2 regions of the Anoxybacillus sp. ST4 genome follow, and region 2 is predicted to be linked to the other one. Evidence: predicted binding sites of a transcription regulator. Region 2 holds the regulator's gene; the other holds the start of a gene.
What was found. Region 2 encodes Rex, which represses fermentation and respiration genes when NADH is low (regulators of the CRP and FNR family bind a similar motif). Its sites were predicted from a motif close to TTGTGAAATATTTCACAA; they were not measured.
Positions count from the first base shown of each region.

Region 1: a site for Rex is predicted at 4,538-4,555, ahead of K1I44_RS00820 (hemerythrin domain-containing protein). Genes of this name have one in related genera too.

Region 1 is NZ_JAHZOE010000001.1:136,261-143,627, forward strand. Features, by position in the region: gene narH (nitrate reductase subunit beta) at 1-88, opposite strand, end outside; gene K1I44_RS00815 (nitrate reductase subunit alpha) at 78-3,761, opposite strand; gene K1I44_RS00820 (hemerythrin domain-containing protein) at 3,942-4,469, opposite strand; gene K1I44_RS00825 (Crp/Fnr family transcriptional regulator) at 4,585-5,274, opposite strand; gene K1I44_RS00830 (ThiF family adenylyltransferase) at 5,290-6,300, opposite strand; gene moaC (cyclic pyranopterin monophosphate synthase MoaC) at 6,312-6,791, opposite strand; gene moaD (molybdopterin converting factor subunit 1) at 6,796-7,029, opposite strand; gene K1I44_RS00845 (molybdenum cofactor biosynthesis protein MoaE) at 7,026-7,367, opposite strand, start outside.
Region 2 is NZ_JAHZOE010000039.1:3,381-10,747, forward strand. Features, by position in the region: gene tsaD (tRNA (adenosine(37)-N6)-threonylcarbamoyltransferase complex transferase subunit TsaD) at 1-44, shown strand, start outside; gene K1I44_RS14060 (ABC-F family ATP-binding cassette domain-containing protein) at 342-2,237, opposite strand; gene K1I44_RS14065 (redox-sensing transcriptional repressor Rex) at 2,465-3,100, shown strand; gene K1I44_RS14070 (YdiK family protein) at 3,110-3,283, opposite strand; gene K1I44_RS14075 (CPBP family intramembrane glutamic endopeptidase) at 3,280-4,017, opposite strand; gene groES (co-chaperone GroES) at 4,243-4,527, shown strand; gene groL (chaperonin GroEL) at 4,599-6,215, shown strand; gene K1I44_RS14090 (DUF6944 family repetitive protein) at 6,224-6,763, opposite strand; purine riboswitch at 6,891-6,992, shown strand; gene guaA (glutamine-hydrolyzing GMP synthase) at 7,086-7,367, shown strand, end outside.

The DNA of each region.
Region 1 (7,367 bases), on a different contig from region 2:
AGGTGTTTTTGCATGTAACGCTGCACGTATGGCAGCCAATGCATTTATCTAAGTTCATGACCATACCAATTTGCGCTTTAATCTTCAAGCCAATCGACCTCCTTCAACTTGCGGATAATGACGTTCAAGTCGCGTTGGTTTCCTGTCGGTCCATAATAGTTGAATCCGTAACTTAATTGTGCATAGCCACCAATCATATGCGTCGGTTTGACATGAATACGCGTCGGGCTATTATGCGTACCGCCACGGTTGTTCGTTAACTTTGATCCTGGTACGTTAATGTGGCGATCTTGTGCGTGATGCATGAATGCAATTCCTCTAGGAAGACGGTGAGAAACGACCGCACGCGCAACAACAACACCGTTTCGGTTGAAACATTCAATCCAATCGTTATCTTGAATACCTGCTTCCTCGGCATCTTCTTTGCTTAACCAAATCGTTGGTCCACCACGGAACAACGTTAACATCGGTTGCGAATCAAAATACATGCTATGGACGGACCATTTATTATGCGGTGTTAAATAATTGAGCGTAATTTCTTTTCCCTCAACATCTGGGCGATTTTTTTGGAACGGTTTATGTTGCAAAATTGGTTTAAACGTTGCCATCGTTTCACCGAACTCTTGCATTAGTTCATGATCAACGTAAAAGGATTGACGCCCTGTTAATGTCCGCCAAGGAATGAGGCGCTCGACATTCGTTGTAAACGGTGAATAGCGACGTCCACCTTTTTCCGATCCGCTAAATGCTGGCGACGTAATAACTGTTTTTGGTTGTGCTGTAATTTGTTCAAATGTAAAACATTCTTCTTCCCGCTCTGCCGCTAAATCTTTTAGCTGTAAACTCGTTTTCTTTTCAAGGGATTCCCAAGCTTTCACCGCAACATGACCATTTGTTGTCGATGAAAGTGTTAAGATGGCTTCAGCTACTTTTTTTGCATCACTTATATCTGGACAACCTTTCGCGACCGAGGAATGTTGCACCGTTCCTAACACGCGTTTTAACTTTTCGTATTCTTCTTCTACTGACCATGTCATCCCTTTTACACCGAAAGGCGCTTTTACCACATTCGGACCGAGCGCTGTCATTTTTTCAAATATTTTTGTATAATCGCGCTCAACGACATGAATTTGTGGCATCGTTTTTCCTGGAATTGGTTCACATTCCCCTTTACTCCAGTCTTTAATTTTTCCGAACGGTTGTGCTAACTCTTGTGGCGTATCGTGAAGAATCGGCGTTGCCACAACCTCTTTTACCGGTGTCATCCCTATTTCTTCCGCTACTTGTGACACCGCCTTCGCAAGCGATTTGAAAATTTCCCAGTCTGAACGTGCTTCCCATGGTACAGCAATTGCTGGATTAAACGGATGTACAAATGGATGCATATCTGTACTGCTCAAATCATGTTTTTCGTACCATGTCGCAGCAGGTAACACAACGTCAGAATATAGGGCTGTACCAGCCATTCGAAAATCAAGGTTAATAAGCAAGTCTAACTTTCCTTCTGGCGCTTCTTCACGCCATTGAATTTCTTTAGGGCGAATACTATCTTTGTCATCATTCATTAATCCGTGCGATGTGCCAAGCAAATGTTTTAAAAAGTATTCGTGCCCTTTTCCGGAGCTTGAAATTAAGTTGGCACGCCAAACGATTAAGTTACGCGGGAAGTTTTTCTCGTTGTCCGGGTCTTCAATCGCAAAACGCAACTTCTTCTCTTTTAATTGGTTTGCTACGTATGTGCCAATGTCTTCAATTGTTTCCGCTCCTGATGCCAAAGCTTCGTTATACAAATCAATTCCGTTTCGCTCAAACGTTGGATATGAAGGGAGCCAACCTAAACGCGCCGCAAGGACGTTATAATCGGCATAATGTTGGTAACGCGCCTCTTTAACAAGCGGTGAGACGAGTTGCCCAACCGGCGTATCCTCATACCGCCATTGATCCGTTGCAAAATAATAAAATGATGTGCCGTTTTGCAGTTTTGGTGGAGCCTGCCAATCTCGTGCCATCGCAATCGTTTGCCAACCTTCTACCGGACGCAATTTTTCTTGACCAACATAATGCGCCCAACCACCCCCGTTTACTCCTTGTGCACCAACGAATAAAACGAGGTTTAAGACGGCACGATAAATCGTATCTGAGTTAAACCAATGGTTAATCCCTGCGCCAACGATAATCATTGAGCGACCTTTTGTATCGATTGCATTTTGAGCGAACTCGCGCGCAATTTGAATAACGAGATCGCGCTTCACACCTGTGATGTTTTCTTGCCATGCTGGCGTAAACGGAATAAGGTCATCGTATGTTTTCGCTACTTCACCACCGATCCCACGATCAACCCCATAGTTAGCAAGCACTAAATCATATACGGTCGTGACGTATAATTCTTCATGCTCCGTTTGTACGCGTTTTACAGGCACAGCACGTTTTAAAATTTTGTTTCCATCATGAGAAAAATACGGAATTTGTATAGTTACAACCTCGTCTTCTATGCCTAACATCGTCAGTCGCGGCTCGATCGCTTCCTCTGTTTCTTCGTCTACCATGTTTAAGTTCCATTTTCCTTTGTTTTCCCAGCGTGAACCAATTGTTCCATTCGGAATCGCAAAATCATTTGTTCGTTCATTCCAAAGCGCTGGTTTCCATTCCCCATTTGTCGTGTTCCGTCCAATATCAGACGCGTGTAGGAAACGATCAGCAACAAATTGCCCATCTTCTTTCTTTTTCAACGTAACTAAAAATGGAAAATCTGTGTATGTTTTTGCATAGTTTGTAAAGTATTGTACTTGTCTATCTACATAAAACTCTTTTAAAATAACATGCCCCATCGCCATCGCTAAAGCGCCGTCTGTCCCTTGTTTAACGCTCAACCATTCATCCGCTAGCTTCGTCGATTCAGCAAAGTCTGGACTAATCGAGACGACTTTTGTTCCTTTGTATCGAACCTCTGCTAAAAAGTGAGCGTCTGGAGTACGCGTCATTGGAACGTTTGATCCCCATGTCATAATGTAACCAGCGTTATACCAGTCGCTACTTTCTGGAACGTCTGTTTGATCTCCCCAAATTTGTGGTGAAGCTGGTGGCAAGTCAGCGTACCAATCATAAAAGCTTAAAATCGGTCCACCCATCAATGACATAAAGCGTGCACCTGCTGCATGGCTAACCATCGACATTGCGGGAATTGGAGAAAAACCAACGTTTCGATCTGGACCATATTTCATGACTGTATAAAGTAAAGAGGTGGCAACAAGTTTTAATACTTCATCCCACTCCGCACGAACAAATCCACCTTTTCCACGCGCCTGCTTATAACGCTTTGCTTTCTCCGGGTTTTCAACGATGCTTTTCCAAGCATCAATCGGATTTTTATGTTGCTGCAATGCTTCACGCCACATATTTAACAACACGCCACGAACGTACGGGTACTTCACGCGAAGCGGGCTATAAATATACCAAGAAAAACTTGCCCCACGCGGACAGCCCCGCGGTTCAAAATCGGGCATATCCGGTCCTGTTGTTGGATAGTCGAGTTTTTGACCTTCCCATGTGACGATACCGTCTTTCACATAAATATTCCAACTACATGAACCTGTACAGTTTACGCCATGTGTTGAGCGTACGACCTTGTCATGTTGCCATCTTCTACGATATATTTGCTCCCAATCGCGATCTTGATATGTGACTTCACTATGCGCATCTGCATGACGTTCAATCGGTTTCACGTAGTTCAATCGTTTGAACAACGGTGACTTCTTTTTCACATCGCTCACTCCTCTTCGTATGAAATCCTTCTATCTCCACTATAAACGGGAACATCACAAATAAATGTGAGGTACCTCACATGTTTTTTAATTGTCACAAATATGTCGAAATATTAGAAAAGCGCCCCCATCCCATTAAGTGAAGATGGGAAAAACTGAAAAAGACTAATCCGTCATGGATTAGCCTTCGATCTCATTTATTCTTTTTGCTAATTGTTCTTTTTCTTCGACTGATAATAACTTTTCAGCCATTGGAAAAAGCACTTGTTCTTCTTTCGTAAAGTGATCGGTTAAAATCATATAGGCGTTGATTACGTAAGAAGCTAGTTGCTTTGCTTCTTTTTCGCAAATCGTTTCAGTTTTTTGTAAAAATGTCGCAATATTTCTTTTCGCTTCTTGATGTTCGTACTCCATGACTGCAATCGGACCGAATTGTTTTCCAATGTAGCGTTCCATCATCGGAAATAATATATCTTCTTCCCGACGTGAATGCGGATCAAGTTGTTGTAAAAATTGCTGTACATGTTCGCGCAAACGAATAAGCGCTTGAACAACATCTTGTTCTTTACCATCGTAAATGCTTTTTGCTTCAACAAAAAGAGCATACTTTTGTTCGTTTAATGGGACGTGCTCTTCTTTTAATCGTTGCAATGGCGGACATAATGAAATCGGCTCACTTCCAATGAGACTGCAAGGTGAAAACTCCATCGTCATCCCTCTTTTCTTCGCATGCTTAATGGTTACACAATCATTGTATAAAAAAGATGTATGTTTTCGTGTGATGCACGTCACACGTATAATGAAAAAAATGAATGTTTATTGACTATTCAATGTTGCAATATGAAGCTGGACATCCTTCACAGTTAATCTGCTTTTTTAAATAGTCTAAGCTATGAATAATAATTTTTCTTCCTTTGAAGGAAATGATTCCTTTACTTTTTAACGTATTTAATTCCCGATTGACGCTCTCACGCGATGTCGAACTAAAATTCGCTAAATCTTGGTGTGTAACTGGAACGTCTAATAAAATGCCTTCTTTTGTCTGAATGCCGTAACTATTTGCCATACGGATGAGCGTCGAATATAATGCCCCTTTTTTTCCATATAAAACAAGATCACGGAATTTTGTATGTTGCTTACGAAAGTGATCGGTCATCATTTTCAAAAACTCGACAGCAAACTCTGGATTAGCGAGCAGTTCTTTTTCAATATCCTCATTTTTTATCGCTAGCACTTCACTATCTTCTAGCGCACGACCGTTAAATAAATATCTACCGTTGTCTGAAAAAATCATGAGTTCCCCGATCACCGCGTTTGGACCGCATAGCCGTAAACACAACTCTTTTCCATCCCCGGAAAATTTACTAATTTGAAATTTACCAGATAAGACGACGAAAAAGTTTTCACCTATTTGCCCCTCTTGAAACAAAAACATACCTTTTTTCACTTTGATCGTCTTATAAGCTAACGTTTTGAGTTGTTCAAAATTTTTCTTACTAATAAACTGAGACATACGTCTCCCTCCCTTTTAGGAGAAATATTTTTGATATAACGAACGGGCGAATGTCACATCTTTCGTTCCGTGTATAAGCATGCGACCATCAGCAAATAAAACAACACGATGTCCCTCTAATTGCGTTATCAACAAATATTCGTTTCCTTGTACGTGTTGACCGCTCGCTCTCATTTGCTCCATCATTTTAGTTATATGAAATGGGTGCACATGGCGAATCTGTACTGTATCTCGTCCACATAAGACGGACATTTTCGCCTTTTCGCTTTGCAAAGCTGGATATGTGCGATTGCTCCCACAAGACGGACAATGTTCGGTTTTTAATTGATCCACTCGTAAAAATCGATGTTCGTTTCGCCAAACGTCAAACATAACGAGCGAACGTCGGACCGCTGCAACATCCCCAACTAATATTTTTAACGCTTCCGCTGTTTGATAAGAGGCGACCATTTGTACAGCAGGAGAGACAATACCAATATTATCACAAGTGAAGTGATAAGAAGGCAAATGATTGATGAAACAACGAAAACACGCCGTTTGCTCTGGTATGATTGTAAACGAAAGGCCGTAGCTCCCGACACAAGCACCGTATATCCATGGAATGCGATATTTTTGTGATAAATCATTTAATAAAAAGCGCGTTTCGAAATTATCTGTTCCATCAATTATGATGTCAATCTGTTGCTCAAACAGAGAAGCAAATGATTCATCTTGTACGTCCATAACGAGCGCTTCCACATGGACGTCACGATTTACTGAAGAAAGACGACGTTTAGCAGCAATCGCCTTTGGCCACCCTTTTTCAGCATCTTCTTCACTATATAACGTTTGCCGCTGTAAATTCGTCCAATCGACATAATCGCGATCAACGATTGTCAGTCGCCCGACGCCTGCACGCACTAACATATCTGCATTCGCCGAACCGAGCGCTCCTGCCCCAACAACGAGAACATGTTTATGTCGAATCGTTTGTTGTCCTTCTTCACCAATTGGCGAAAATAATATTTGTCGCGAATATCGCTCCATTACAATCCCTCTTATCTTTTAAAAGTTCCGCTCTTTCCACCCGTTTTTTCCACTACGTACGTTGGACCAATGACAATTCCTTTATCAATAGCTTTACACATGTCATAAATTGTTAGCGCACAAACGGAAGCAGCTGTTAATGCCTCCATTTCTACTCCCGTACTTCCCTTTGTTTTAACAAATGCTTCAATTTGCAACTCATAGTTTGCTTCTTTCATTTGCCAAGTAAACGAAATGTCGACCCCTGTTAAAGAGAGAGGATGACACATCGGAATCAAGTCAGCCGTGCGTTTTGCCGCCATAATGCCTGCCACTTGGGCAACGGCGAGTACGTCCCCTTTTTTGACTTCTGAACGTGCAATTTTTTCATACACTTCTTTCGAAACGATGACACGAGATACCGCTCGAGCCGTTCGCATCGTTTCCTCCTTCTCAGAAATGTCAACCATTTTTGCCCGACCTTGTTCGTTAAAATGCGTAAACGTTCCCATGTTATCATCCTCCACTAACCGGTGGAATTAATGCAACAACATCACCGGCATAGATCATATTATCATCTGTTGCAAATTGTTCGTTAACTGCAATGAGAAGCGATGAAACTATTGGCAAATGGTATTCGTGCTGAAGTCGCTCACGAAGCTGTCGAACACTCATTTGTTGCTCGCTTAACACAATTTCCTCTTTACCAACCATTTCTTTTATATGCGCAAATAATAATACGCGAATCATTCTTCTTCCCCCTCTGGTGCCCCTTGATCATAGCGAACGGTTTCTTTTTGATTTCCAATCCACATTTCTCCGTCTTCCCAATGTTCTTTTTTCCAAATGGGGACTATCTCTTTGACCCGTTCAATGGCATAGCGATTCGCTTCATATGCATCTGCGCGATGAGGAGTGGAAACAGCAATCGCTACTGCGATATCGGTAACATCAAGCCGTCCAATACGATGTACAATAGCTACTTTGGCTTGCGGGAAACGGGCAACAATCTCTTCTCCAATTTGTCGCAGCTGTTTTTGCGCCATCGATTCATACGCTTCGTATTGTAAATATACTGTCTTTTTTCC
Region 2 (7,367 bases):
GCGCTACTATGGCGTTAAATGCGAACCCAAGTTTACTGTTATAGAAGGAGGGTGTCCCAAAAGTGAAGGGGCACTCCTTTTTTATAGTCGTATAAATTTCTTCCAAGAAAAACCGAGCTTTTTTTGTGGATTATTTTATCCACATATATGTGAATAATGTGGAAAACGTTGATTTTATGTTATTTTATAATAACGAGTTAACCACAGCGATGTATGTGAATTTTTCAGTTTTTTTGTGGATAATGTGGAAAAGTGCGTGAATAACTTATATTTAGATGTTTTTTCTGTGGATATGTTTGTGTAAAAAGATGAGCTAGTCCACAAATGGAGCTAGCTCATCATTATTGTTGTAAAAGTTCCCATTGTTCGAATAATTCATCGAATTTTTGTTTCAGTTGTTCAATTTTCGCTTGTGTATCTCGGGCTTTTTCATAGTCGTTGTAGCAGGAAGGATCATATAATTGTTGTTCATACGTTGCAATTTGTTGCTCGAGTTGTTCCATTTCTATTTCTAGCTGCTCTATTTTTCGTTTTCGTTGTCTCTCTAATTTTTTTCGTTCTTTTTCTTCTTCATATGAGCGTTTTAGTGACGATGATTCGTCCGTTGTCGTCTCTTGAGCGATTTGTCCAAGTTCGAGTAGCTCTGCTTTTTTCGCCACGTAATAATCGTAGTCTCCTAAATATTCAACAAGACCATCTGTGGATAACTCGTATATTTTTGTTGCGATTTTGTTAATAAAATAACGGTCGTGAGAAACAAAGATAATTGTTCCTGGGTATTCAATAAGCGCTTGTTCTAGCACTTCTTTGCTGTCTAAATCTAAATGGTTTGTCGGTTCGTCTAACACTAATACGTTGGCTTTTTTCATCATTAGTTTGGCGAGAGCGAGCCGGGCTTTTTCACCGCCACTTAATGTTTGCACTGGCTTCAATACATCGTCACCAGAAAATAAAAAGTTTCCGAGAATCGTGCGAATTTCTTTTTCCGTCTTTAATCGATCTTCATCCCATAGTTCATCGATGACACGTTTGTTCGATGTTAATTGAGCTTGTTCTTGATCGTAATACCCAATTTGTACATTTGTTCCGTAGCGTAGTTCCCCATGTTTTACAGGGAGTTGCTTAATGATCGTTTTTAAAAGAGTCGATTTTCCAATTCCATTTGGCCCAATAAGTGCGATGCTATCACCGCGAGTGACACGAAATGAGAGGTTTGTTGCGATGATTTGATCATAACCAATGGCTAAATTGGTAGCTGTTAATACGTCATTTCCGCTTGGGCGTTCAATTTCGAAGCGAAACGATGCCGATTTTTCATCACCGAGCGGTTTTTCAATGATATTCATTTTTTCTAGTTGTTTTCTTCTGCTTTGAGCTCGCTTTGTTGTCGATGCACGGGCAATATTTCGTTGAATAAAATCTTTTAATTTTGAAATTTCTTCTTGTTGTTTTTCGTACAGTTTCAATTGTTGTTCAAATTGTTCCGCCCGTTGTTGTAAATAACTTGTATAGTTTCCAACGTATTTTTTTATTTTTGTGCGTGATAATTCATACACTTGTGTCACGATTTGGTCAAGAAAATAGCGATCGTGTGAGACGATAAGAATGGCCCCATCATAATTTTTTAAATATTGTTCAAGCCATTGCAATGTTTCCATATCTAAATGGTTTGTTGGTTCGTCTAAAATCAACAAATCTGGTTTAGCTAGAAGCAGTTTGCCGAGCGCTAGCCGCGTTCGCTGTCCACCGCTTAACGTGGATACTTTTGTTGTGTAGTCATACTGAGAAAAGCGGAGACCATGAAGCACAGAACGAATATCGGCTTCATATTGATAGCCACCTTTTTCTTTAAATTCCGTTTGTAAACGGTCGTAATGCTCAAGTAAGCGCTCATAGTCGGCACCGTGCAAGCTCATTTGTTGTTCTAGGTCACGTAATTGTTTTTCCATTTGTTGAAGGGGGGCAAACACATCAAGCATTTCTTCCCAAATAGAGCGATGGGCGTGCAAACCGGTATATTGGTCTAAGTAACCAATTGTTACGTGCTTCGGTTTTATCACTTCCCCCGTGTCATATGACAATTGGCCGGCAATGATTTTTAATAATGTTGATTTTCCTGCACCATTTCTTCCAACTAACGCAATACGGTCTTTTTCTTGTATTTCAAGCTTAATGTCTGATAAAACTTGTTCTGCCCCGTATGATTTGGATAGTTGATTTACTTGTAAAATGATCATCATTCTTCACCTCAATCTTCTTTTGATAGTGTAACGTACTTTCTTGATGTTCGGCAACACTAGTGTGCGAATAACAAATTTGACAAAAATAATAATAAAGGTTACAAAGGAAAGACAGAATGAAAAAAATAGTGTATAGTTTAAAAGTGGGGAGAACTTTTCAGACGTATAGGAGAGAAAAATGAAAGCGCTAACTATTTGTGAAAGGAAATGTGGGGGATTGACTCGTGAATAATGAACAACCAAAAATTCCGCAGGCGACCGCAAAGCGACTACCGTTGTATTATCGTTTTTTGAAAAACTTGCATGCATCAGGAAAGCAGCGTGTATCTTCAGCGGAGTTAAGTGAAGCCGTAAAAGTCGATTCAGCAACGATTCGCCGTGATTTTTCATACTTTGGTGCGCTTGGAAAAAAGGGATACGGTTATAATGTGAATTATTTACTGTCGTTTTTCAGAAAAACGTTGGATCAAGATGAAACGACAGAAGTAGCGTTATTTGGGGTTGGTAATTTAGGAACGGCATTTTTGAACTACAATTTTAGTAAAAATAATAATACGAAAATCGTGATGGCGTTTGATGTCGATCCAGATAAAGTCGGAACGGAAGTAGGGGGCGTTCCCGTTTATCATTTAGATGAATTGGAAGAAAAACTAGGTGGGATTACGGTAGCGATTTTAACCGTTCCAGCCCAAGTTGCCCAACCGATTACCGATCGACTTGTCCAAAAAGGCATTAAAGGAATTTTAAACTTTACGCCTGCTCGCCTGCATGTGCCTGAACACATTCGCGTTCATCATATTGATTTAGCGGTCGAATTGCAGTCACTTGTTTACTTTTTGAAACATTACGGAAATGAGTAAACCTCCCGTTCATGAGCGGGAGGTTTTTTTCAATAAAGAACGAATAGCTGTTCCAAAATCTAATGTAGCAATAAGGATAAATAACATCGTTGTGACGTCCCAAATGCCATCATCAGCGCTGTCGACAGCAAAATAAGTGAATAAAATGCCCATCAAAAAGTAAAATAACGGCTCAGACTTCATGAAAACAGCCCCCAAATCACGAATTGCATTTGTTCTGCTTCCTTCATTATTTTTTCAATTTCTTCAGCAAATAACGTTTGAATGGCAACGACAAATGTGTTCATCAGTACATGTGCTGCAATAGGTACGAGGATACGCTTTGTTTTGACATATAAGAAAGCAAATACGAATCCCATCGTTGCATAAAGAAGCAAATGTTCAAACTCTAAATGAACGACAGCAAATAAAAGGGAACTGACAGCCGCTGATAAGAAAAAGTTATATTTTTGATACAGCGTTCCAAAAATAATTTTTCGAAAAATGATTTCTTCTAAAATCGGTCCGACGATCGAAGTGACGAGCATAAGCGCTGGTGTTAGCTTTACCATTTCAACGATGCGCTTCGTATTTTCGGACCCCATCTCGACGCCAAATACGTGCATCTCAATATTTGCTGCGATGCCTTGAGCGAAAAGAGCAAGAAAAAATCCCCCAATTCCCCAAAAAATTGACGTTCCGATAGATGCTTGATGGCGATCATATGAGTATCTCATATCTTCTCTCATGAAATAAAGAACGAAAAGAAAAGCGATCGAGAAGCTAATGACAGCCCAATAACCCGAGGCAATGGATAGGGCGATTTCTTTATTTGATGTGTCAACAAACCCGCTATGTGCAAGCAAAGGAACGCCAATTAAACTAGATAACTGCATGGCGATGTATGTAATAATGACATACCAATATTGCTTTTTCACGTGTTCAACCCCTTTTGGCAAAATGAGTACTTTTTCATTTTACCATATTTTTTGTATGAAATTCGAAAGGAAAGGCATAATGAAAGAGGGAATTATTTAATGAAAAATTTTTAACTTCCTACTTGCAAAATTGAAAAAAGTTCATTAATATAATAAGTGTGTTAGCACTCAATGATGATGAGTGCTAATAACGGAACGAAAATCTAATTAAGGAGGTCGTTTGCCGTGTTGAAGCCACTAGGTGATCGTATTGCCATTGAATTAATTCAAACTGAAGAAAAAACAGCGAGCGGAATTGTCTTACCAGACACAGCGAAGGAAAAACCACAAGAAGGAAAAGTTGTGGCAGTTGGTTCAGGTCGCATTCTTGATAATGGTGAGCGCGTAGCTCCAGAAGTAAGCGTTGGTGACCGCATCATCTTCTCAAAATATGCGGGCACAGAAGTAAAATATGATGGAAAAGAGTACTTAATCTTGCGTGAAAGCGACATTTTAGCTGTGATTGGTTAATCGTTCGCCTGATAACATATAAAGCATACAAAAATACTTAACAAAAAATTATCATCAAGGGGGTAAGATGTATGGCAAAAGAAATTAAATTCAGCGAAGAAGCTCGTCGTGCGATGTTACGCGGTGTAGATAAATTAGCCGATGCAGTAAAAGTAACATTAGGTCCAAAAGGTCGTAACGTTGTATTAGAGAAAAAGTTCGGTTCTCCATTAATTACAAATGACGGTGTAACAATTGCAAAAGAAATCGAGTTAGAAGATCCGTTTGAAAATATGGGTGCAAAGCTTGTTGCGGAAGTAGCAAGCAAAACAAATGATGTTGCTGGTGACGGTACAACAACAGCGACTGTATTAGCGCAAGCGATGATTCGTGAAGGATTGAAAAACGTAACAGCTGGTGCGAACCCAATGGGTATTCGCAAAGGTATTGAAAAAGCTGTTGCGGTTGCGGTAGAAGAATTAAAAGCGATCTCTAAACCAATTGAAGGAAAAGACTCCATTGCTCAAGTTGCAGCAATTTCTGCGGCTGACGAAGAAGTTGGTCAATTAATCGCAGAAGCAATGGAACGCGTCGGTAAAGACGGTGTGATTACATTAGAAGAGTCTAAAGGCTTCACGACAGAATTAGATGTTGTGGAAGGTATGCAATTTGACCGTGGCTATGTATCTCCATACATGATTACAGACTCTGACAAAATGGAAGCTGTATTAGACAACCCATACATCTTAATTACAGATAAAAAAGTTTCAAGCATTCAAGAACTTCTTCCTGTATTAGAGCAAGTTGTTCAACAAGGCAAACCATTATTAATCATTGCTGAAGATGTAGAAGGCGAAGCGCTTGCGACATTAGTCGTAAACAAACTTCGTGGCACATTCACAGCTGTTGCAGTAAAAGCGCCTGGCTTCGGTGACCGTCGTAAAGCGATGCTTCAAGATATCGCGATTTTAACAGGCGGTGAAGTCATTACAGAAGAGTTAGGCCGTGAGTTAAAATCGACAACGATTGCTTCACTCGGTCGTGCAACGAAAGTCGTTGTGACAAAAGAACATACAACGATCGTTGGTGGCGCTGGCCGTGCGGAAGACATTCAAGCACGCATCAACCAAATCCGTGCTCAATTAGAGGAAACAACTTCTGAGTTTGACCGTGAAAAGTTACAAGAGCGCTTAGCGAAATTAGCTGGTGGCGTTGCGGTTATTAAAGTTGGTGCGGCAACTGAAACTGAACTAAAAGAGCGTAAATTACGTATCGAAGACGCATTGAACGCAACACGTGCGGCGGTAGAAGAAGGTATCGTTGCCGGCGGTGGTACAGCGTTAATGAACGTCTACAGCAAAGTTGCAGCGATCGAAGCAGAAGGTGACGAAGCAACTGGTGTGAAAATCGTCCTTCGTGCTATCGAAGAGCCTGTTCGCCAAATCGCTCAAAACGCTGGTTTAGAAGGCTCTGTTATCGTTGAACGTTTAAAAACAGAAAAAGCTGGTGTTGGTTTCAACGCAGCAACTGGCGAGTGGGTTGATATGATTGAAGCTGGTATCGTTGACCCAACAAAAGTAACTCGTTCTGCGCTTCAAAACGCAGCATCTGTTGCGGCTATGTTCTTAACAACAGAAGCGGTTGTTGCTGATAAACCAGAAGAAAACAAAAACACACCTGGCATGCCTGACATGGGCGGCATGATGTAATAAGACGACTACCCCACTTTCGATGGGGTAGTTTTTTCCTTTAATTCATTTAAAAAACAAAGAATAGAACCAACCGCTTGAATCCATGCGCCTGCGATGCTGATCGACTGCCCTTCTTCCTTATTTCCTCGCTCCTCATATATTCCGCCGATCGCTTGTAGGGCGTTGCCAATTGATTGAAGTACATTTCCAATGGGGCTTAATGGAGATGATTGTTCACTTCCCCAATCATCTGCGAATGAAAGGAGTCCGCCTAACGATTGTAACCAGTTTCCTGTAATCTCTAGACGCTTTCCTTCTTTGCTTAATAGGGCAGCGACAACTGTCACATTCCCAATGGATTGAATGCCATTTCCATATGTACCTAGTACATTGGATGTTTTATCGTCTGCTTCTAAGGCATTTCCGATGGCTTGCAGTACGTTTCCCCACAAATCAAGAGCGAACTGTTTTTTCTCACTTAAAGAAGGAATGCTTCCAACAGCTGATGTGACCGTGCCTAAAGCTTGGGTAAATGAACCAAACAGAGTTCTCATTTGAGGATCCATACTCATTCTCCTACGTTCATTTTGCTCGTATATCATATGCAAGTCATTTTGTTCGGTTAATTGTTAGAAAATTTAATAAAAAAGACGATATCTTGACCGATGAGGAACGAAGTTGGTAGAATGGACTAAAATTTAAGATGCGCACCTTCGTATATCCTCGATAATATGGTTCGAGAGTCTCTACCGGGACACCGTAAATGACCCGACTACGAAGGCAGTGTTCTATATTGCTAGAATTCTGCCTTCGTTTTTTTATGCGGGGTATGAATGCTAGCTTTTTTATTATATGTAGATGGGGTGATTTCGTTTGAGTCAGCAGGAAATGATCGTCGTTTTAGATTTCGGGAGTCAGTACAATCAGTTAATTACGCGCCGCATTCGTGAGTTTGGTGTGTACAGCGAGCTGCATCCACATACGATTACGGCCGAGCAAATTCAACAAATGAATGTAAAAGGAATTGTCTTTTCGGGTGGACCAAATAGCGTGTATGATGAACAATCGTTTACGTGCGATCCAGCGCTTTTTCAGTTAGGTATTCCGATTTTAGGTATTTGTTATGGTATGCAGCTGATGACACACCATTTAGGCGGAAAAGTAGAAAAA